Regions from separate parts of the Providencia sp. UF-183 genome, predicted to be linked through region 1. Evidence: predicted binding sites of a transcription regulator. Region 1 holds the regulator's gene; the other holds the start of a gene.
What was found. The regulator ArgR, encoded in region 1, controls arginine synthesis, uptake and breakdown. The targets are predictions, from matches to a motif close to ANTGAATAAAAATACANT.
Positions count from the first base shown of each region.

Region 1 (9,743 bases):
AATTGGATTATTCAGCGTCTGGGAATTCACGCATGAATGATTCAGCTTTCTCCACCATGGACTCAGTTCCGACGAAGAACGGGGCACGCTGGTGTAATTCACTTGGGATGAGGTCTAAAATACGGTTCGCACCATCGCTTGCTTTACCGCCAGCTTGTTCAGCTAAGAATGCAATTGGGTTGCACTCATACAGTAGACGCAGTTTTCCATTCGGGTGACTTGCCGTGCTTGGGTAGATGTAGATACCCCCTTTGAGCAAGTTACGGTGGAAGTCTGCCACTAAAGAGCCAATATAGCGTGTGGTATAAGGGCGGTTTGTTGCTTTATCTTCTTCTTGGCAGTATTTAATGTACTTTTTAACGCCCATAGGGAACTTGATGTAGTTACCTTCGTTAATGGAATACATTTTGCCTTCCGATGGGAACATGACTTTCTCATGAGATAAGCAGAACACGCCTAAAGATGGGTCGTAAGTAAACGCATGTACGCCAACACCTGTGGTATAAACCAACATGGTTGATGAGCCGTAAACAACGTAACCCGCAGCAACTTGGCGGTTACCTGGTTGCAGGAAGTCTGCTTCAGTCACAGGTTGGCCAATTGGCGTAATACGGTGGTAAATTGAGAAAATTGTCCCGACGGAAACGTTTACATCAATATTCGAAGAACCATCAAGTGGGTCCATTAATACGACATATTTTGCGTTTTCTGCACGGTCTCCTTCGAAAATGACAATTTCGTCTTCTTCTTCAGAGGCGATACCGGCGACTTCTCCGCGTGCTTTTAGGGCCGCTTTCAGTTTTTCGTTTGCATACAGGTCAAGCTTCATCTGGACTTCACCTTGAATATTCGACACACCATTAGTGCCAAGAATATCGACGAGTCCAGCTTTGTTAATATCACGATGGATAATTTTAGCGCCCAGTTTAATCGCTGACAGTAATGACGTCAGCTCACCTGTTGCATGAGGAAAATCTTGTTGCTTTTCGACGATGAATTCGCCTAATGTTTTCATGACGAAGGTCCTGAATAAAATTGACAAAGGTTTTGCGGGACGATTATACCCCGCGCGGGGGAGAGTTTAACTAAATAAAAAAAAGATTAATAGGTTAATGCATTTATAAACCTGCTATTGATGGGTAGAATAGTGACAAACCTCATGCTAATTGGATGAAAAAGAATGCACATACATATTTTAGGTATATGCGGTACCTTTATGGGAAGCTTGGCGATATTGGCGCGATCTTTAGGCCATAAAGTGACGGGCTCGGATGCGAATGTTTATCCACCGATGAGCACATTGCTTGAAAATCAAGGTATTGAGCTTATTCAAGGTTATGATCCGGCTCAGCTCGAACCGATTCCAGATATGGTCGTGATTGGCAATGCCATGACACGCGGTAACCCCTGTGTTGAAGCTGTATTAGAACGAGGTTTACCTTACACTTCAGGTCCTCAGTGGTTACATGACCACGTATTGCCTGAGCGTTGGGTACTGGCTGTGGCAGGAACGCACGGTAAAACCACAACCGCAGGAATGCTCGCGTGGATTTTAGAAGATTGCGGCTACAAACCAGGCTTCTTGATTGGTGGTGTACCGGGTAATTTTGATGTGTCCGCCAAGCTAGGCGAAAGCCCATTCTTTGTCATTGAAGCCGATGAATATGATTGTGCCTTCTTTGATAAACGCTCGAAATTTGTGCATTACAGCCCGAAAACGTTGGTCTTAAACAACCTTGAATTCGACCATGCGGATATTTTCGAAAATCTTGAAGCAATCCAAAAACAATTTCATCACCTTGTTCGTATCGTGCCTGCCAGTGGCAAAATCTTCACCCCAGACAATGACAATCATTTAAAACAAGTGATTGGCATGGGTTGTTGGAGTGAGCAAGAGCTGGTGGGCGGTGAACATGGCGAATGGCAAGCAGTGAAGCTAAATCACGATGGCAGCCACTTTGAAGTGTATTATCAGCAAGAAAAAGTGGGTGAAGTTTCTTGGCAGCAAGTCGGCAACCACAATATCCAAAATGGTTTGATGGCGATTGCTGCGGCTCACCATGTTGGTGTGCCTGCGAAAGAAGCTTGCATCGCATTGGATAAATTTATCAATGCACGCCGCCGCCTTGAACTACGTGGTGTGGAAAATGGTGTGAGTGTGTATGATGATTTTGCGCATCATCCAACCGCCATTTTGGCAACACTCGAAGCGTTACGCAGTAAAGTGGGAGGGACTTCTCGCATTATTGCCGTGTTAGAGCCTCGTTCCAATACCATGAAACTGGGCGTGAATAAAAATGATATCGCCCCAGCTTTAGGCCGTGCTGATGAAGTCTTTTTATTCCAACCGGCGAATATTCCGTGGATGGTGACTGACATCGCTGAGAAATGCGTGCAACCTGCTCGCTGGAGTGCAGATATTGAGGCTCTAACCAATATGGTGATTGAGACTGCGCAGCCCGGTGACCATATCCTCGTGATGAGCAACGGTGGTTTTGAAGGTATCCATGGGAAATTGCTGGCAGGCTTAAAAGCCAAAGCAGAAACTGAAGTGGATGACTAATTAAGCCTACAGATAATGATCTAGGTAGACCCCAGTGTTCATTAAGATAGCTGGGGTTTTTTTATGTCTGAAGTGTTGAATGGGCATTGGTCTATCACCCAGCTTAATGTCACTGGGTTATTCATTTCTTTTTTTAAGCTGCCCATATAGCAATCGAGGGAATCGGTAAAAAGATGGAACAAGCACCCGACCGCCACTGCTTTGAGTTTCCACGATGGCATAAACAGTAAGATAACATAGGCAATCGCAGCCCAGACGGAATGAAGAGGGTGGAAGCCAATACCACAACGCTCAGGGTCGAAAATAGGGGTTGCTAGTAAGTGGTCTAAATCGATCGCCATCGTCGCAATCATAATCAACGCAGCTAACTTCCAGTTTTTTCGCCAAAACAGATATGCAAACAAAATGGGCATCAAAAAATGAAAGCCGTAATGCACAATATTGCGAAAAATGTCGAATAGCACGGTAGAGCCCCTAATCTTTGGCTTAAATAAAAAGAGGGAAAGTCGATGCTTTTCCCCCTTAGTGTTACATCAAGCGATTGATGTAACTTAGAGCTCTTGTTCGAACAACGCTAAAATTGCTTCGTATAGCTCTTTTGTCGTGAAGTTATTCGCAGGTGTAGAGAATATTGTATCATCCCCAGCAATACTGCCTAAAATGCCTTCTGCTTTACCTAATGAATCCAGTAAGCGAGCAATTAATTGGGCTGCACCTGGGCTGGTTCGAATCACCACAACCGATGGGTTGTAATCGATATCCAAAACGAGGTTTTTCAATGGGCTGGTGGCTGTCGGCACACCGGGCTCAGCTGGCAGGCAATACACCATTTCCATTTTCGCATTACGAGTGCGAACGGCACCAAACTTGGTGAGCATTCTGGAAATTTTAGATTGATTAATGTTTTCGTAGCCTTCTTCCTGCAAAGCCGTGACAATTTCAGCCTGAGAGCTAAATTTTTCTTCTTTGAGTAGGGCTTTAAAAGCCTTAACTAAGTCTTCTTGTTTAGACGGAGTGCGCATAATTAACCCATTCATCGGCATTAAACTAAGTTGTATTATCCGTAAAAGTGCATTTTTATGCAACAAAATTGCGTTATGATGATTTAATAATCAATGATAACGGAACCTTTAAGGTTTTATGTTATTCCGTTTTCAGCGTGAATGGTTAATTTATCTTAAATAGTTAGTATTAAACATTAGCATAATAGATCAATGAATTTAGCTTATAAAAGTTGTAACTTTATTGTTAACAAAATGGTTTTTGCTTGAATAATGAACAGGAAAAACCACTTATTGTGCGAAAAGCAATAGTGAGAAAAACTATTTGTTAAAAAAGTGCCCGTTATCTCATTAACAGATAAGGAATTTGTTTAGAATGATGGCAATTAGTCGACAAATTCTCTAGCGTTAAACTCTCTCTCTATCTGTTAAGAAATTGTTTTTTATACGTAATGTGTTGAGTGTATAAACAAATAAAGTGATATCTTTTTAAAGTACAAATTAAGGAGTTTCAGAATGAAAGTTGCAGTCCTAGGTGCAGCAGGTGGTATCGGTCAGGCTCTCGCCCTTCTTCTCAAAAACCAGCTTCCAGCCGGTTCAGAACTCTCCCTCTACGACATCGCACCGGTTACTCCAGGTGTTGCTGCTGACTTAAGTCACATCCCAACGGATGTTAAAGTGACGGGTTTTGCGGGTGAAGATGCGAAACCTGCTCTTAAAGGTGCAGATATTGTTCTTATCTCTGCGGGTGTTGCGCGTAAACCAGGCATGGACCGTTCAGACCTGTTTAACATCAACGCAGGCATCGTTCGTAACCTGGTTCAACAAATTGCAGAAACTTGCCCGAAAGCATTAATCGGTATCATCACTAACCCAGTGAACACCACCGTTGCAATCGCTGCTGAAGTTCTGAAAAAAGCCGGTGTATACGACAAAAACCGTTTATTCGGTGTGACCACATTAGATATCATTCGTTCTAATACTTTTGTTGCTGAATTAAAAGGCAAAAACGTCAACGATGTCGAAGTGCCAGTTATCGGTGGTCACTCTGGTGTGACAATTCTGCCTCTGTTATCACAAATTGAAGGCGTAAGCTTCTCTGATGACGAAATCGCAGCGCTGACAAAACGTATCCAAAACGCAGGTACTGAAGTTGTTGAAGCAAAAGCAGGTGGCGGATCAGCGACTCTGTCTATGGGCCAAGCAGCAGCACGTTTAGGTTTATCTTTAATTCGTGGTCTGCAAGGTGAAAGCAACGTGGTTGAGTGTGTTTACACTGAAGGCGAAGGCCAACATGCACGTTTCTTCGCACAACCAGTTGTTTTAGGTAAAAACGGTATCGAAAAACACCTGCCAATCGGCAAATTAAGTGCATTTGAAGAAAAAGCGCTGAAAGATATGTTAGATGTCCTGAAAGCGGATATCGAATTAGGTGAAAAATTCATTAATGGCTAATGCCAATTAATTTTTCCTAATCGAAAAGGTTGAGTTTTTTATTAAACTCAACCTTTTTAGTTTCTGCACGATTATTACGAAGCATGACTATGAGGCGTGCTGGCGCATCCAATGATCCCAATGTGGGTCTGATGGTATTTTTTCCACTAAAAAATCAATAAACGTTCTGATTTTCGGTGAATGCGTATGCGCAGGGTGGTATAAAGCGTACAGCGCAAACGGGGTTGATTTCGGGTCGTAATCCAGCAAAACAGGGATCAGTTCCCCATTTTCAATATAATTGCCTAACATATACGTGGGTAAACAAACGATACCTTGATGGCAACGCGCGGCTTCTAATAAGCCTAAGCTGCTGTTCACCTCAATCATATTATTTATTTCCAAAGGATAGGCGCTACCGTCTTTATCTGTCATTCGCCATGTGTCAGGAATATTTGGGTTAATTAAGCAATTATGTGATGCGATATCGGCAGGGGATTGCGGAATGCCATAACGCTCGAAATAGGTTCGGCTACCGCAATATACCCAATTAATATTGCAAATTTTCCGTAATGCGAAATTCTCAGGTGGGTGGCTGGTAATACGCAACGCAATATCAAAATCCACCTCATTCAAATTAATCAGCTCATCATTAAGATCAACGGATAAACTGACTTTGGGATTTGTTTCGCGGTATTCGCTATATATTTGCATTAAATGGCAGACACCAAATGCAATGGAACAAGTGATCTTTAATTGCCCTTGAGCGTGTTGATAAAAGCTAGCGGTATTAATTAGTGAGTCATCAAGATCAGCCAATAAATTTTGCGATCGTTGCAATAAATAGCGCCCTGCATCGGTTAAAATAAAATTTCGGGTTGTACGCTTTAGCAAGACGACGCCCAGTTGATCCTCTAGCTGCTGTAGCCCTCGACTGACGGATGATGGCGTTACATTCAGCTTTTTTGCAGCTAGGCTAAAGCTATTACATTCGACGATTTTGATGAATAACTCCAAATGTCGAAAAATCGCGTAGCTGTCAATTTTTGCTTTGAACGCAAAAGTGTTTTTATTTATTAGCATTGTCCTGCCCTATCAAACCCGTTTATTCCAGCATACTATAATTGTGAATTTATCGCAGTTTGCTCGCGTCACACCAGTATTAAAAAATGGCGATAATAGAATTAACGCCGACAAATAATGTTGTTCCTAACTTTTTTAATAATTAAATCTATAACGTTGAGGAATAGACTATGTCTAATAGTATTCAGGCAAGTGCAGGTAATCCGATTGATACCAAAAAAATCCCTTTTACAAAATATGATGTGGGTTGGGTAGTTTTATGTATTGGAATGGCGATTGGCTCAGGAATTGTATTTATGCCTGTGCAAATCGGTATTAAAGGTATTTGGGTGTTTATTGCCGCCACGATGCTTTCTTATCCCGCCATATATTGGCTACAAAATTTATATCTCAGAACCTTATCAGAGTCTGAAGAATGTAATGACTATGCGAGTGTTATTACACAATACTTAGGTAAAAACTGGGGGATAGCATTAGGGATAGCGTATTTCTTAATGCTATTGCACGGCATGTTTTCTTATTCATTAGCTGTGACCTTCGACAGCGCCTCGTATATTAAAACCTTTGGGTTAACCGAGGGGCTATTATCTGATTCGGTTTGGTATGGTTTGATTATTATTACGGTACTAGTGGCGATAGCGGCTCAAGGGGAAAGACTGCTGTTTAAAGTGTCTGGCCCAATGGTTATCGTGAAATTTGGTATCATTGTGCTGCTTGGTGTTGTAATGGTGCCATATTGGAACTTTGCCAATATCACCGCATTTCCTGATTTTCTTTCATTTATGCGAGATGTTTTCTTAACGCTGCCATTTACGTTATTTTCTATATTATTTGTACAAATCTTAAGCCCAATGAACATTGCCTATCGTAAGGTCGAAAGCGATAAACGTATTGCCACGTATCGTGCAATACGGGCTAACCGAGTGGCATATATTATTTTAGCGGTTGCTGTCTTGTTCTTTGCGTTTTCTTTTACTTTCTCAATTAGCCATGAACAAGCAGTCTCTGCTTTTGAGCAAAATATCTCTGCATTAGCGATTGCCGCACAGGTTATACCCGGTGCCGTGGTGAAAGTGATGACGGCATTGCTGAATATTTTTGCTATCTTAACGGCATTCTTAGGGATTTACTTGGGCTTCCAAGAAGCGATAAAAGGCATCGTGGTGAATATCCTCACTCGATTCATGCCTGAAGAGCGTATTAACCAAACGGTATTACATTATGGTGTATGCTTAGGGGTGATCATCGCGCTGTGGTTCTGGGTTTCAACACGATTCTCCATCCTGTTCTTTATGCAGTTAGGTGGCCCATTGTTTGGTATCGTTTCTTGCCTAATCCCTTGTTATCTTGTTTACAAAGTGCCTGCACTACACAAATTTAAAGGCCCAACAGTGTGGTTCATCATCTTCTTTGGTGTGCTGTTATGCCTATCGCCATTCTTTAAGTTTTTCGAATAAATAATGATGTTGATGAGAGGATCTCATGAAGAAAAAAGCAGTTTCTGAGTTTCATGTTGATACACAAGTGACCCAGCTTGGAAGAGACCCAGCGAAACAAGCTGGGTTCGTAAACGCTCCCGTTTATCGTGGTTCGACGGTGGTGTTCCCAACGGTTGATGCCTTAATCAACGATAGAGCAGAATTTAACTATGGTACTGCGGGTACGCCGACCATCAAGCAGCTCGAACAGGCTTGGTCTGCACTGGCTGGGGCAGAAGGTACAGTGTTATCACCGTCAGGGTTAGGGGCAATTGTCTTAGCCTTGTTGACGACACTGAAAACGGGCGACCACTTACTGATGCCTGATAGCGTTTATCGGCCAACCCGCAAATTTTGCCATGGGTTACTGGATAAAATGGGGATAGAGACCACTTATTATGACCCGATGATAGGTGCAGAGATTGAAACACTCGTACGGCCAAATACCAGCACCATTTTTTTAGAATCTCCGGGTTCCCAAAGTTTTGAAATTCAAGATGTTCCAGCGATTGTTAACGTTGCGAAGCGGCATAATATTGCCACTATCATCGATAACACATGGGCGACGCCTTTGTTTTTTAAAGCCCATGAACTGGGGTGTGATATTTCATTAGAAGCCGGAACTAAATATTTAGGCGGACATTCTGACTTGCTGATGGGGATTGTTTCTGCAAATCAAGCGTGGTGGCCAAAACTACGTGAAACGTATGATTACATGGCGATGTTGCCGGGAGCGGAAGACTGTTTTCTGGCTTTACGCGGCATGAGAACGCTACCGATTCGCTTAAAAGAAGCCCAAGAAAGAGCATTGGACATAGCCCACTGGCTACAAGAGCGCCCTGAAGTTATTCGAATTTTACATCCTGCATTTCCTGATTGCCCGGGGCATGAAATTTGGAAACGGGATTTCACTGGGTCATCAGGGTTATTTTCTATCGTGTTAGACCCGAAATATACTCAAGCGGATATTGCAAAAATGCTTGATGGGTTATCCATTTTTGGTATGGGTTATTCATGGGGCGGTTTTGAAAGCTTAATTATTCCATTTAATTGCGCGGAATATCGCACAGTCACCCATTGGGATCCGGGAGGTCCTACATTGCGACTTCAAATTGGTTTAGAAAATCTGGATGATTTAAAACAAGACTTGGCTGACGGTTTTGCGCGTATGCAATAATATTCTCTTTATTGAATAATGATAAAAAGATAAAGCCGTGAATAAATACATTTTTATTCACGGCTTTATAGTTATTTTCATTTGGTTTTAATCTTCCTCTGTCGTTTTTTCTCTTACCTTTCTTTCTAATAAATCACCAGTAATCGGGTCATAATAGCGGCTAGGCCAGATTTCAGATGGGTGGATCCCTAAAAAATTGGCAATAATCCATTCTCCTTTAGGCCATGGACGTGAAAGGGCATTCGCAAGCGTTGAAGAACTCAGCCCTGCTTCACGTGAAATAGCCGCAAGAGTCGTCCCGCGCTTACGTAATGCTGCGATGATATCTGCTGGGTGCCAGTCTGACTTCCGTAAAATCATTTTTTAGTCCTTTTTTCATTCAGAATCATGTAGAGTTAATGGTACGAGTAACGGGATATTGTGATACATTCAATACAATCGTCCTGTTATAGGAAATAAAATAACAGAAATTTCCCAAAATAATTTCTTATTTTTTCTTAAAACCCTATTTTATGAAACTGTCGTGGTTTTTGTGAAATCAAATAGAAAGCTAGAATTAATAACTGTGAATTAAGATAAAACTTTGAAAATAAAACTAACTCTTTCGAGTTAGTATTGGGATGGACGTATTTACTGTCGCTCGTTACTTGTATTGGTAATATAACTAATTTACGCAATAAAATTACTTAAATTATTAGCGAGTAAATTATTTAATTATCTGTTATTAAAAGAAATTAGAACACAAATAACATATGTCATTTGTATATTATTATTTCCTGTTATTAATAAAATGAATAGGTTAACGGTTTTTAAGAAAATATAGATAGTTTTCAGCAACTATAAATACATTGTCATCAGGACTAGGAGGGTCAGTATGTACAAGGAATGGCTAACAGCAAAAGAGTTAGTTGGGTTGCATGGGCTTCCTATGACAACTCAAGGTATTAATGCCATGGCTAGGCGTGAAAATTGGACTTGTCGCAAAAGAAAAGGTGTTCAAGGCAAGG
Region 1 covers NZ_JBSICD010000015.1:75,751-85,493, reverse strand. Annotated here, with positions in the region: gene fbp (class 1 fructose-bisphosphatase) at 8-1,015, opposite strand; gene mpl (UDP-N-acetylmuramate:L-alanyl-gamma-D-glutamyl-meso-diaminopimelate ligase) at 1,181-2,563, shown strand; gene AC4IFT_RS14615 (DUF6122 family protein) at 2,605-3,027, opposite strand; gene argR (transcriptional regulator ArgR) at 3,115-3,585, opposite strand; gene mdh (malate dehydrogenase) at 4,081-5,019, shown strand; gene AC4IFT_RS14600 (LysR family transcriptional regulator) at 5,107-6,081, opposite strand; gene AC4IFT_RS14595 (amino acid permease) at 6,252-7,538, shown strand; gene metC (cystathionine beta-lyase) at 7,564-8,736, shown strand; gene AC4IFT_RS14585 (helix-turn-helix domain-containing protein) at 8,824-9,096, opposite strand; gene AC4IFT_RS14580 (DNA-binding protein) at 9,611-9,743, shown strand, end outside.

Region 2 (9,743 bases), on a different contig from region 1:
TTTACTCTCTAAAAGTTTAAAAATGAGATTGTTCAGCCCTTTCTCTGAAACATTTTGTTATATTTATTTTCATTTATTATTAAACTTTGTAAATTTCTGTTTGAAAGTTAATTAAAATTCTCAATATTACCTTACTGATTTATATATAAGTATGGGCTCAATAACTGTAACTATCGAAAATCAAACAGCAGATTAAACCATCGAAAAGCAACTTAAAACATCACCAATAGAACATTTAACACCGAAAAACACAAATTAACAGAATATAGTAAACAAAACGGCAATTTATCAGTAAGTCACAGAGATTCAATATAACCTATATTTTCATTATATTTTCACACATTTGAGTTTTTAGATTTACACCTTTTGAGAGTTTTTTGTTTTATAATTCTTCCCATAGCAAGACATGAACAAATTGAAATCAACCAAATTATATAAACTTTAAATTAGGAATAAATATCATGACTATTAAAAATATCACATCAGTATTAGCGTTAACTTTAGTTGCTACTTCATTATTCACTGCAAATGTTCAAGCTAAAGAAAACCAAACAACCATTAACTTTAAAGCTGCTATTGTTGCTTCACCATGTACTTATGATATTAATGACAACAAAACCAACTTAAATTGCTTTAATAAAGAAACGAATAAAATGGAAACAAGTAAAATTGATTTTTCTAAAGAAAAAAAATCAACTGAATGGAAAAAATTAGATGAGAACCGTAGCATCTACCAATTTAAATGGACTAATGAAGAAAAAGGCCACGCATTATTATCTGTACAACATGCGTAATAATTAAATAACCAATTCATTTAAATAAAACTTAATATAACTAACTGATTTTTATCAAATTCAGTTCTGGAATTCCATTATGCAAAAATCAATAACTGAAAAAGTATTTAATCGTTCAATCATGGCTTTATTATTAATTTCAGCTGCCAGTGTATTCAGTGCTAATGCAGTTCAGAATCAAGAAGCTGGCACGATTAATTTCTCTGGCGCAGTGGTTCATCCAACCTGCACCAATGATATTACTGACACGCAAATTAAATTGCACTGTTTGAATGATAATACAGGATCGTCCACCACAAAGATTGAGTTAAATAATATGACTCAAAAAAATGGTTGGAACGTTATTAATGAAGGCAGACATGAATATTCATACAACTGGGTTAATGAGGAGAAACAATTAGGAATGTTAACCGTTAAATATATTTAATAAGAACAGCGTTATGGGAATTGGGGTAGTCATGCTACCCCCCATTTTTCGTCCACAAATTACCGCTTAGAAACCTAACCGTATTTTTGCTTCCTCAATGGCACTCGCCACCTGCTTCTGAGACACTCCACCTTTTGCTAATCGCTTATCTAAACATGATTGCAACGAGAGAATTTCATACACATCCAACTGAATAGTATCACTGAATTTTTGCAGATCGCTTAATGCCATTTCCTCTAAAGCCTTACCTTGCGCTATTGCCGCGACAACCGCTTCACCCACAATATGATGCGCTTCGCGGAATGGAACGCCTTTGGCCACTAAATAATCCGCCAGCTCGGTTGCATTTGCATAGCCTTGTTTTGCGGCTTCTTCGCAACGTGGTCGACGAATTTGAATACCATCAAGAACTAACACGGCCATATGCATGCAATCTAACCATGTATCCATCGCATCAAATAGGCCTTCTTTGTCTTCTTGCATATCTTTGTTGTAAGCAAGCGGTAACCCTTTTAAGGTCATCATCATACCTGTTAATGCACCTTGAACTCGCCCACATTTGCCGCGGATCAGTTCTAATGCATCGGGGTTTTTCTTTTGTGGCATTAAGGAAGAACCTGACGTAACTTTGTCAGATAACTCAACGAAACCAGCTTCACCGCTATTGAAGAAAATTAAATCTTCCGCAAAGCGCGATAAATGTACCATGCCAATGCTGGCGTCAGATAATAATTCAAGTACGTGGTCTCTATCGGAAACTGTATCTAGACTGTTGCGAGTGGCAGAGGCAAAGCCAAGCCAAGAGGCGAGTTGTTCACGGTCGATATCATACGCGGTTCCCGCCAATGCCCCACAACCTAACGGGCTAACATCCAAACGTTTTAGCGTATCTTTTAAACGACTTTCATCACGCGCTAGCATTTCACTGTATGCCAAACACCAATGAGCAAACGTTACTGGCTGAGCACGTTGTAAATGGGTATAACCTGGCATGACAGCATCTTGATTATTTTCAGCGGTAACCACTAACGCTTTTTGTAGCTCAGTGACCGCTTCAAGCAATAATGCAACTTGGTCTTTACACCACAATTTTAAGTCTGTTGCCACTTGGTCATTACGGCTACGGCCTGTGTGCAGTTTTTTGCCCAAATCACCAACTTTATCAATCAGTTTGCCTTCAACCCAACTGTGAATATCTTCCGCATCGCTTTGCAAAATAATTTCAGGGTTATCTTGCACTTCTTTTAACAGTGCATTTAGTGCCTGTTCTAAAGATTGTTGTTCGCTATCTGTCAACACACCTACCGTGACCAATGATTTTGACCATGCGACTGAACCGATAATATCTTGTTGCGCCAAGCGATAATCGAAACGCAATGAATCATTAAACTGTTTAAACCGCTGATCGGCCTGCTGACTAAAACGTCCACCCCAAAGTGCCATAACAAATCCCTACCTGATTGATAAAATAAGTGTTTAACGCCCGACAGCAATATTAGCTGCCGGGTTACTACGATTGACTTTATTTTGCTTTGTTTTGTTCTTTCAACGCACGAATACGTGAAGACAGGGAATAAAGACGGATAAAGCCACCAGCATGGCTGTGGTCGTAAACTTCATCTTCACCAAACGTTGCGAACTCTTCAGAATACAAGCTCTTATCCGCTTTTTTCTGAATCGCTGTCACTTGGCCTTTATACAGTTTCAGTACCACTTCGCCCGTCACATCTTGTGCTAAGGATTCTGCCGCAGCTTGTAATGAATGACGTAATGGAGCGAACCAACGGCCATCATAAACAACGTATGACATTTCTAAGCCTAACTGCTCACGCCATTTGTAGCTATCACGGTCTAATACTAATTGCTCAATCCCACGTAGCGCAGCCATCATGATGGTACCTCCCGGGGTTTCATAGCAACCACGAGATTTCATGCCCACTAAACGGTTTTCAACGATATCGATACGGCCGACCCCGTGTTTCGCACCTAATGTGTTCAGTGCTTCCAAACAACCTAATGGAGACAATGTGTTACCGTTAACAGAGACCACTTCGCCGTGTTTTACACCGACAGTCACTAGCTCTGCTTCATCTGGCGCATCTTGCGGATCGACAGTCCATACCCAACAATCTTGGTTGGCTGCATTCCATGTGCTTTCTAATACGCCACCTTCGGTGGAAATATGCCATGCGTTTTCATCACGGCTATAAATTTTTTCAAGGCTGGCGGTTGTCGGAATATTACGCTCTTTCAGGTAATCGAGCAGCGCTTCACGGGAACGTAAATCCCACTCACGCCATGGTGCAACCACTTGCAGTTGTGGTGCTAACGCCGTATAGGTGCTTTCGAAGCGTACTTGGTCATTTCCTTTACCTGTTGCGCCATGAGCAACTGCGTCAGCACCGACTTTTAATGCGATTTCAACTTGTGCTTTCGCAATAATTGGGCGAGCCATTGATGTACCTAATAAATAGCTACCTTCATATAATGCGCCCGTTTTTAATACTGGATAGATGTATTCCTTGATGAACTCTTCACGTAAATCAACGACGTAGCATTCTGATGCGCCAGATTGCAGTGCTTTTTTCTCAACACCGACTAAATCTTCTCTGTCTTGTCCCACATCGGCAACGAATGCAACCACTTCACAACCGTCATAGTTTTCTTTCAACCATGGAATAATTGCCGATGTATCCAGACCACCTGAGTATGCTAATACAATCTTTTTAATGCCCTTTTTCATAACGTACCTATCCGCTCAATTAATTTATTATGTGTATGGCTCAATTACGATGCCAAGATCCGAGTTCCGATTGCTGTTCCATTAAACAGCTCAGGAAGTTGTTCAGCGTGACGCCAACTTGCAATATCGACGGAGCGTTGCAGTGCGTTAGCAGCGTCTAACGCAGCATTCACCTTCACAATCATTCCATCTGTAATAATTCCTTGGTCGATGAGTTTTTGCGCTTTTTGCGTCGTCATCTCATCAATTTTTTGGCCTTTGCCATCTAAGATGCCACTCACATCCGACAATAAAACCAGATCGGCATTGAGTGCTTGGGCTACAGCGGTTGCGGCTTGGTCTGCGTTCACATTCATTAGCTCACCTTGTGCGGTGACACCAATAGAACTGATGATGGGCAAATATCCCGCGCCGAGAAGCAATTTCAATAGCTTGGCATCACCCGGTTTTGCATTCCCAACATGACCGAGCTCGTCATTCAACTGTGTAACAACCGCACTTTGCCCATCACCAAGTGATAACCCCACTGCGGGTAATTGGTGTTTGATGCTCCATGCCAGTAAGGTTTTATTTGCCGTCCCAGCTAAAGCCCCCGTAATAATGTCGATTTGATCCGCCGGTGTAACCCGCAGCCCCTGCTTCTTCACAACGGGAAGTTGCAACTTCTGCATTAATTCATCCACTAAACAACCACCACCATGGACAATCACCAGCTCGCGTTGATGTGCTTGGCGATAAGTTTGAATAGCGGTAAACAGTTTTTCTAACGCTTCAGTACTATCCAGTAACACACCGCCCAATTTAATCACTAAGGGTTGCATGGCTTGTCCTTATTAAAGTAATGACTGGGTTTCATTGAAACCAAAACGAATATTCATGCACTGTACAGCTTGTGCCGCGGCACCTTTTAGTAGGTTATCTTCTGTACCGACTAAAATCAGGTGTTCCCCTTTCAATACATAACCGATATCACAAAATGGCGTGCCGACGACAGATTTCAATGCAGGAACACCTTTATCATATAAACGCACCAAGGGTTTGTTTTGATAGGCTTCTTTAAACGTTTCGCCAATTTTCTCTGCTGTGACGCCCGCTTTTACCTTACAGGTGATAGTGGCGAGGATCCCTCTTGAGAAGTTGCCCAGATGCGGCGTAAAAATCACCTCTTGCCCCAAATGCGTTGAGATTTCAGGCTGATGGCGGTGAGTGAAAATACCATACGGCTGTAAGCTCACTTCACAGAAACTGTTTGTCATTGAAGCCTTGCGCCCTGCCCCTGACACACCACTGGTTGCATTGATAACAGGCCACATGCTGTTATCCAGTAACTTAGCTTCAATTAACGGTTTTAACGCAAGTTGCGAAACGGTTGGATAACAGCCCGGTACCGCGATTAACTGGGCTTGGCGAATTTTATCCGCTTGCCATTCCGCTAAACCGTAAACTGCTTGCATTAACCATTCGGTATTTGTATGTTCAAAGCCATAGTATTGGGTGTAGAACGCAGGATCTTGAACGCGGTAAGCACCCGATAAATCGAACACCACACAACCCGCCTCAAGAAATTGCGGGGCGATGTCGTGGCTCACTTCATGTGCCGTGGCGAGGAAAACAACATCAATGCCTTTTGCTACCTCTGCCACATCAGTGAGTGGCAGGACAGGAAGGTCAATAATGCCTTTATACTGGGGATATAAATCAGAAAAACGTTTATTTGCATCGGCACTTTGCTTCGATACCATCAACCCTTGAAGGTTAATTTCAGGGTGACGTTGCAAATAAGCGGCTAATTCTGCTCCAGTATAGCCACTGGCCCCGATAATGAGTGTGTTCAACATATGCTTTCTACCTTGTACTCGTGACCCAAACAGTTTAATGTGTATTTTTATTCAAATAAAGTGCATGAATATTGATACTATTATGGATTAAGGCTGTCAACAGTGAATATTAAATTACCTGCATTTATTGAGATTTATCGTCAATTAATTGCCACTCCATCGATTAGTGCGACTGATTCTCATTTGGATCAGAGCAATAAAGCCCTTGTGGAACTCCTTGGTGGGTGGTTAGAGACGCTGGGGTTTTCGGTCAATATTCAACCCGTACCGGAAACACGTGATAAATATAACCTGCTAGCTTCCATTGGCGAGGGTAATGGTGGCCTGATGTTATGTGGCCATACCGACACTGTGCCTTTTGATGATGGCCGCTGGAGCAAAAACCCTTTCGAGCTGACAGAACACGATGGCAAACTTTATGGCCTCGGTACCGCAGACATGAAAGGTTTCTTTGCTTTTATTGTCGATGCGCTGCGTGATATGGATCTTGCGAAGCTCAAGCGCCCACTGCATATCCTTGCGACTGCAGATGAAGAAACTTCGATGGCGGGAGCCCGTTATTTTGCGGCGAACACTGCATTGCGCCCTGACTTTGCCATTATCGGTGAGCCGACCTCATTACAACCAATACGCGCACATAAAGGCCATTTATCTAACGCTATCCGCATTACGGGGCAATCGGGACATTCAAGTGACCCGGAGCGTGGTGTCAATGCCATTGAGCTGATGCATGAGTCGATTTCTCATTTAATGACGCTGCGTAACACATTGAAAGAGCGTTTTAATAACCCGGCTTTCGTGATCCCTTATCCCACCATGAACTTTGGTCATATTCATGGCGGTGATGCGGCAAACCGTATTTGTGGTTGCTGTGAATTACATATGGATATTCGCCCATTACCAGGGCTGACATTGCAAGATTTGGATGAGCTACTGAATGATGCCCTCGAACCTGTTCGGGCAAAATGGCCGGGTCGCTTAGCCATTGAGTCAATGCATCCACCGATACCAGGTTATGAATGCCCGACAGATCACAAAATGGTGGCGGTGATAGAACAGTTGCTGGGTCAAAAAGCCGATACGGTGAATTACTGCACCGAAGCGCCGTTTATTCAAGAACTTTGCCCAACTTTAGTTCTGGGCCCCGGCTCTATTGAACAAGCCCATCAACCCGATGAGTTTATCGATATGCGCTTTATTGAGCCTACCCGCCAGTTAATTAGCCAAATGATTGAGCATTTCTGCTTCACGGAATAAATCAAACTAGCTACTCACATCAACGCGACGCTGAAAAGGGTCGCGTTTTTTTATCATGAATTTTTTTCTTGTTCTGACTGAAAAAACATCAGCGCGATAATTTAATTTAAGTATTGACTATTGATACCGATCTGGTAATTTCTATTTAGACGTCTAAACGTATAGATGCATACATGGATATAATAATTAACAAAGATAATAGTTAGTCTGCAAAATTGCGAGGTTACAGGGTATGAGTTTTTTTCACGCAAATCAGCGCGAAGCGCTAAATCAAAATTTAGCTGAATTAGATGGACAAATTAATGTTTCATTTGAATTTTTCCCACCTCGCAGTGAAGAGATGGAGCAGACGCTTTGGAAATCCATCGATCGGCTCAAAAACCTGAAACCGAAATTTGTCTCTGTCACCTATGGTGCTAACTCAGGCGAACGGGACAGAACCCATAGCATCATTAAAGATATCAAAGACAAAACGGGATTAGTGGCTGCGCCACACTTAACCTGCATTGATGCCAGCAAAGATGAATTAAAATCTATCGCTCGTGATTATTGGAATAATGGTATTCGCCATATTGTTGCCTTACGGGGTGATTTCCCTGATAGCAGCCATAAGCCCGATATGTATGCGACAGATTTGGTTGAATTATTAAAAAGTGAAGCCGATTTTGATATTTCTGTGGCGGCTTACCCTGAGGTTCACCCTGAAGCCAAAAGCGCGCAAGCTGACTTAATCAACCTGAGAAAGAAAATTGAAGCAGGCGCTAACCGTGCGATTACCCAATTTTTCTTTGATGTCGAAAGCTATTTGCGCTTTCGTGACCGCTGTGTGGCCACAGGTATCGATGTGGAAATTGTGCCGGGTATTTTACCCGTTTCCAACTTCCGTCAACTAGAGCGTTTTGCCAAACTGACTAATGTACGCATTCCAGCTTGGATGAGTAAAATGTATGAAGGGTTAGATGATGACCCAGAAAGCCGTAACCTTGTTGGGGCATCCATCGCCATGGACATGGTGAAGATCCTCAGCCGCGAAGGTGTGAAAGATTTTCATTTTTACACACTGAACCGTTCTGAGCTCACCTATGCCATCTGCCATACTTTAGGGGTTAGGCCTTAATCAATTCACGGTGATAAAACATATAACTGCTGTTTTATCACCGAATTACCTTTAAATAATGAAAGCGTTAAACCAGAACTGAGTCTGGGATATTTACCTGAATGAATACAGGCTCTTTTTCATTGACAAACTGCTCTAACGTGAACTTTTGATAGTTAAGGTTGTTATAACCCCGAAATAACAATATTCCCCTTTGAAGATCGGTCAGTACCGTCCAGACAGAGAGCTCCGTTAAATACAGTTTGAAGATGTCATCCTCTCCCAATAACGGATCCACTGATACATTTTTAGGGATTGTTTTTTTAACTCTGCCATTGCATATTGTGACAAAGCCCACACCCCATCCGGTGCTTTTCTCTGAAAGACATGTGATTTGGGGTAACAAGCCAAAATTGATTCAGGCTCATCTGATGAAAACTCTAATGTCCTTCCATGATAAACATGTTTGTGTTGATCAGTGATTGCCAATGAAGTACAAGCAAAAGCATGATAGTGGGCATCACTTGTTAACATCCCCCCCCTTAATAAACAATCTATTTTTGATAGTTATAAGAACATTGTGTTATAAACAATCATTATCAGATTATACACAGCCTACATTTTTCAAAATAGAGAATAAACCATACAACGATAAGCGTTAAATCCCATCACATTGAATAAAAATAATAATAATGAAATATTCCAATAATAATCAAAAAATGACATTTCATTTAGATACCTCATATTTGATAGTTATCATTTTAAATAAATTTAAATAACTTTTAATATCATGAAAACCATCATTTAAATATCATTACAACATTTAACATGAATGAAATTTTATATATACATAAACTATAGCGGATAATCTCTCAGAGCCACAGCACCAACACAAATAAAACAAAAATCACAAAATAGGTAAAAAAATGGATAACAAAGCTTAATTCATTAAACATGACAGCATTAAATTTCACAAAGTGCCTATTAACGAAGTAAAGAAAATGATATTTAATAATTTTCACATTAGTTAAAAACTTATATTAAACATATCGATACCTAATTACCCCTCAAGTGAGGATTCAAATTTATTTTATTTTTTAAATTTATATCTTTGGGTATAACCGAAAATTGGCGTATATTTAATATTGAGCTCAAAAACCAACATGAAATAATCACCACATAGTTATTGAGGGGTTTTAGATATGAGTAATAACGTTTCAAATTCAAAACATAGTGGGATAGATGATATTTATGCATCACTCGAATTATCCAAATCTTTACCGAAGAATAAATTCCCATTAAAAGAACAAGACCCGCGTAATGTATTTAGCGCAGTGCGTGATGAATTAATGTTAGACGGTAATTCGCGTCAAAACCTCGCCACGTTTTGTCAAACATGGGTGGATGATGAGATTCGAGATCTTATGGACTTATCTATTGATAAAAACATGATAGATAAAGACGAATACCCTCAAACAGCCGAAATAGAAAACCGTTGTGTACGCATGTTGGCCGACCTTTGGCATTCACCTGATGTAGAAAATACCCTTGGGTGCTCAACGATTGGTTCTTCAGAGGCCGCAATGTT
Region 2 covers NZ_JBSICD010000014.1:106,862-116,604, reverse strand. Annotated here, with positions in the region: gene AC4IFT_RS14170 (YmdA family protein) at 462-794, shown strand; gene AC4IFT_RS14165 (YmdA family protein) at 874-1,221, shown strand; gene argH (argininosuccinate lyase) at 1,288-2,664, opposite strand; gene AC4IFT_RS14155 (argininosuccinate synthase) at 2,744-3,964, opposite strand; gene argB (acetylglutamate kinase) at 4,009-4,785, opposite strand; gene argC (N-acetyl-gamma-glutamyl-phosphate reductase) at 4,798-5,802, opposite strand; gene argE (acetylornithine deacetylase) at 5,905-7,059, shown strand; gene metF (methylenetetrahydrofolate reductase) at 7,292-8,176, shown strand; gene AC4IFT_RS14130 (hypothetical protein) at 8,408-8,689, opposite strand; gene gad (glutamate decarboxylase) at 9,358-9,743, shown strand, end outside.
Region 2: a site for ArgR is predicted at 5,841-5,858, ahead of argC (N-acetyl-gamma-glutamyl-phosphate reductase). Genes of this name have one in related genera too.